2 regions of the Metabacillus sp. 84 genome follow, and region 2 is predicted to be linked to the other one. Evidence: predicted binding sites of a transcription regulator. Region 2 holds the regulator's gene; the other holds the start of a gene.
What was found. Region 2 encodes CtsR, which represses protease genes until heat stress. Its sites were predicted from a motif close to ATGGTCAATAAAGGTCAAACA; they were not measured.
Positions count from the first base shown of each region.

Region 1: clpP (ATP-dependent Clp endopeptidase proteolytic subunit ClpP) is a predicted target of CtsR. The motif match lies at 1,061-1,081, and genes of this name have one in related genera.

Region 1 covers NZ_JBNILN010000001.1:318,240-320,638, forward strand. The annotation lists gene yvfG (protein YvfG) at 1-169, shown strand, start outside; tRNA gene ACQCV8_RS01615 (tRNA-Arg) at 463-541, opposite strand; gene ACQCV8_RS01620 (DUF2164 domain-containing protein) at 596-853, opposite strand; gene clpP (ATP-dependent Clp endopeptidase proteolytic subunit ClpP) at 1,136-1,741, shown strand; gene ACQCV8_RS01630 (HPr family phosphocarrier protein) at 1,823-2,080, opposite strand; gene whiA (DNA-binding protein WhiA) at 2,158-2,399, opposite strand, start outside.
Region 2 covers NZ_JBNILN010000014.1:84,589-86,987, forward strand. The annotation lists gene ACQCV8_RS17840 (protein arginine kinase) at 1-251, opposite strand, end outside; gene ACQCV8_RS17845 (UvrB/UvrC motif-containing protein) at 255-806, opposite strand; gene ACQCV8_RS17850 (CtsR family transcriptional regulator) at 826-1,287, opposite strand; gene ACQCV8_RS17855 (MgtC/SapB family protein) at 1,386-2,027, opposite strand.

The DNA of each region.
Region 1 (2,399 bases), on a different contig from region 2:
AGATCTGAATCAGGGCAAAATGGGGAAGACAGATGCCATGAACAGCTATTACCGTTCCGTTGTCTCCACCCTTGTCCAGGATCAGCTGACTAAAAATGCGGAAGTGCTCAAACGAATTCAGCATTTGGATGAAGCATATAATAACGTGAAATCCGAGCAGAGAAAGTAGCAATTTTTGCCTCTTCCTTTTTCAATCAAGATCTGGTACAATCCTGTAATCAGCAGTCAATGCTGCTGCACACTCCATTCATTCCAGCCAGTGCCTATGTGCACTGGAGTGTACATATCGGGAATGGAGCTTTGAAGGAAAAGCTTATAATATTCATAAGGCTCTGCCAATCGGCAGAGCCTTTTCATTTACACAGGCTTGTTGCCAATAAATAAAAATAAAAATCCTCCTGAAATGAGGTGTTTGACTCACTGCAGAAGGATTTGGAAAGGTTACCCTTTAGTTTATGTAATTGGCGCGCTCGGAGGGATTCGAACCCCCGGCAGACGTGGTACCGGAAACCACCGCTCTATCCGACTGAGCTACGAGCGCCTTTAGTGTCAGCAAGGAATATTATATGACACTAAAATGAATAAATCAAGCTTTTTATGAATCCAGCTTTCGTTTACGCAGCGGCTTCTCCAGAGAATAGTACTCTTCTTCCAAATCAAGAAGCTTTTCATTGAGCAGGGAACGAGCATCCTCTACCCCTTTATTATAAAAATACGGCCCAAGCTCGCTCGATATATAATCTAGAAAGATTTCTGCAGCCAGATCCCCGATTTCTTCATCCCACTCTTTATACAGATAATCCTGCAGTTTAGTTGCCATATCTGCTTTTTCCTCTTTTTTAAATTTGATCATAGGTCCCCGCCCTTTCTTTTCCCGCCAAACGATGGTATGGTCTTTATCTTACCAGATACGCTCCATTTTTTCTGTTTATGACAGAGAATCTCTTTTTAAGGGCAGAACTTTTGTTTTTGCCTGTTCCGCTGTTTAAATACCGTGCGAACGGGTATCATGAATACAGTCAGTATAGAGTAATAAAAGCGGATGATATCCGGTTGTTTTTGTTTGACCTTTATTGACCTTAAATGTATGATGAGAGTACATAAAAAAATTACATATTATAAGGGAGGCTATACTGTGAATTTAATTCCTACAGTAATTGAGCAAACGAACCGCGGAGAACGTGCATACGATATTTATTCCCGCCTGCTGAAAGACAGAATCATCATGCTTGGAAGCGGAATTGATGACAACGTGGCAAACGCTGTAGTTGCCCAGCTCTTGTTCCTGGAAGCAGAAGATCCGGAGAAGGACATTTCCATTTACATCAATAGCCCAGGCGGATCCATTACAGCGGGTATGGCCATATATGATACGATGCAATTTATTAAGCCCGAGGTGAACACTATTTGTATCGGTATGGCTGCATCAATGGGAGCATTCCTTCTTGCAGCGGGTACTAAGGGCAAGCGTTATGCCCTTCCAAACAGTGAGGTTATGATCCATCAGCCGCTTGGAGGAGCACAGGGACAGGCAACTGAAATTGAGATTGCCGCTAAACGCATTCTTTTCCTTCGTGAAAAGTTAAACCAAATTCTTTCAGACCGTACGGGACAGCCGCTTGAAGTCATCAGCCGTGATACAGACCGCGACAACTTCATGACAGCTGAAAGAGCCCTTGAATACGGCTTGATTGACAAAATTATGAACCGCAACATCCTCGATAACAACGAACAGAAATAAGACCTCGAACCGGATCGGCTTTATAAGCCATCCGGTTTTTTTATAAACAAAAGCACCTGCCGCAAGCAGATGCCCATTTTCTTAAACTTCCTGATGCACATATTCAGATAAGGCTTCAAGCGCCTCTTCCTCATCATGCCCCTCTGCAATCAGCGTGATGGTGGAGCCTGTGCCGATGGCAAGGCTCATTAGCCCCATAATACTCTTCGCATTGACTTTTTTTCCTTCTTTTTCAAGAAAAATATCCGAGCCATAGCGGTTCGCTTCCTGAACGAACAACGCGGCAGGGCGTGCCTGCAAGCCATTCTTCAGCCGGACCTCCACTGTTTTTTCTGCCATATGAATCCCCTCTCCCAATCGTGATTATGTTAAGCGCATACTTGCCTTTGAAGCAAGTATGCACTGCATCCCGTTATCTATTTCATCGTTACCGGCTTGCCTTCGCGGAGCTGCTCAGCAATTTGGTCCAGCTTTCTTAACCGGTGATTTATGCCGGATTTGCTGATGGTTCCGCTCGAGACCATTTCACCGAGTTCCTTTAATGTGACATCCTGATAATCGACACGGAGTCTCGCAATTTCCCTGAGCTTATCGGGAAGCATATCAAGTCCGATTTTGCTGTCAATGTAGCGGATGTTCTCAACCTGTCTCAAAGCCG
Region 2 (2,399 bases):
TGCACATGTTCCAGGTCACTCATTTTCAGAAGCACAAAAGATCCAATGTCAGGAAAAGATTGTTCGGAAAACCTTTCTTCAAACAATGACAATATGTTCTGTGACTCTTCATCGGACGCTAAAGCCGGAAACCGAAACTGCTCAATATTCCGCGCCAGCCGGATCCTGCTGCTTAAAACAATATCTGAATCCGGTCCTTCCTGACTCATCCAGGCACTCATTGCATTGTTCATAAAATCCTGCAATGACATAGTCTATGCTTCCTCCCCTCTACCCATATTGATCTGCCTGACAATCTCTTTAATCTCATCCCGGAGCTCTGCCGCCTTTTCAAACTCCTCTTGAGCGATATGATGCTGCATCAGTTTTTTCAGATCCTCCATGCGTTTTTGAAGGTGAATGCTCCCACCGATCCGCTTTGGAATTTTACCTCCATGAACAGTGTTGCCGCTATGAACCTTTCTTAAAATAGGTGTAATCTCATTTTGAAACGTTTTATAGCATTCTGAACACCCAAACCGGCCGGCTTTGCCAAACTGTCTGTACGTCATGCCGCATCGGGGGCAATGCTGGATCTCCTCTGCCCTGTACATGGAAGAAGCATCGGATTTTGCAAGCTTCGTCTCGAAATTAAGCAGGCCTGATAAAAGAGAGTTTATGGAAAATCCGCCATCACTTCCGAATACCATCATATTACTATTCTCTTTCGCACATTGTTCACAAATATGAACCTCTGCTTTTTCTCCATTGATCACTTTCGTAAAATGGAACGTTGCCGGTCTTTCATGACATTCCTGACACACCATGAGGATCACCGCCTTGCAATTAGTTATATTTTAGGGACGTTAGCATAGCCTTCAGCATCCTTGACCTTAATTCATCCCTTAAGGGCAAATCCACATAAAGAACTGAACGGTCCATGACACTCAGCATAATTTTGGCTTCTCTGGGTGTAATGACATTTTCAGCTGCCAGCCTTAAGACAATATCCTCCGCCGGAGCCTGGGGCAATCTATCGCCCGCCAGTTCAATCATCTGCTCCAGTAAATGGGCATCGTCATTGGACTGTACTTTGATGATGCGTATATATCCGCCTCCGCCGCGCTTGCTCTCCACCATATAGCCTCGTTCTACAGTAAAACGAGTGTTAATGACATAGTTGATCTGAGACGGTACACATTGGAACTTATCAGCAATCTCGCTCCGCTTAAGTTCTACAATTTCTTGCTCACTCATATCGAGAACCTGCTTTAAATACTGCTCGATTACGTCTGATATGTTTCTCATCAAGCCTCCTCCTCACTTGACTTTGACTATATTTGACTAATATAAATATATGATGTTCCCGTCTTTTTTTCAACTATTTCAAACTTGAACTTTCTGTATTACGTTTCCCATTCATTCCGTTTCGTCACTTCCAGGGTATACGTCGAAGCATTTTGATCCTTTTCATCTTGTTTTACCTTCATTTTATACACCACTAGGTCATTTTGATCTAATGTCTTCAAGACTTCTTCGAGGTCGTTTCCTTGCTGCACCTTTACTTTCATTGTTTCCCTTTCTTCCTTTTTCCTAAAACTCCAATGCACCCGATTCAGGAAAGAAAGACTCAGCCAGACTGCCAGTGCGGTAAAACCCGCGAGGATATACATACCTGCGCCTATAACCAGACCCAGTCCTGCAGAGATCCAGATGGATGCAGCTGTCGTTAATCCATGAATGCTGCCGCCTTTCACCAAAATCGTTCCAGCTCCGAGAAATCCAATGCCGCTGATCACATAAGAAGGAATACGGGAGGGGTCAAACTGAGTATGAGGGTACTCATCCAAGTACTCTTTAAAGCCGTAAAGGGATAGCAGCATAAGCAGACAGGCTCCGATTCCCACGATTAAGTGGGTCCTGAACCCTGCCGGATGCCCGTTGATTTCCCGCTCGGCCCCAATAAAGCCGCATATAATAGCTGTAAAAACAATCCGGATCATCATCGTAACTTCATCTGATCCTATAATATCTTTCATCGTTTCCATTAATCTTCACCTGCAAACTTCCCAAATAAAAAATTTGATTCTTCTCTTATACCCTTTCTGGAGAGGATAGAAACTTTTGATGGGGGTGGGCTGGGGGAGTGGGCTGAAGGGCTGAGGGTATCTCTGGGGGGACGAGGGGACGAGGGTGCATTGGAGGAATGCGGGAGGCTTGAGGGTAGTCACGAAGGACGAGGCTGGATTGGGGGAGTGCGGGGGGGCTTGAGGGTAGTCACGAAGGACGAGGCTGGATTGGGGAGTGCGGGGGGGCTGAGCTGGCGCGTATTTGGCCTGGTATGGTCCAAAGGAACAGGGCTTGGATGGGGAACGGGGGGCTGAGCAGAGGAATGGGGACTGGTTTTGGAAGGACGATAC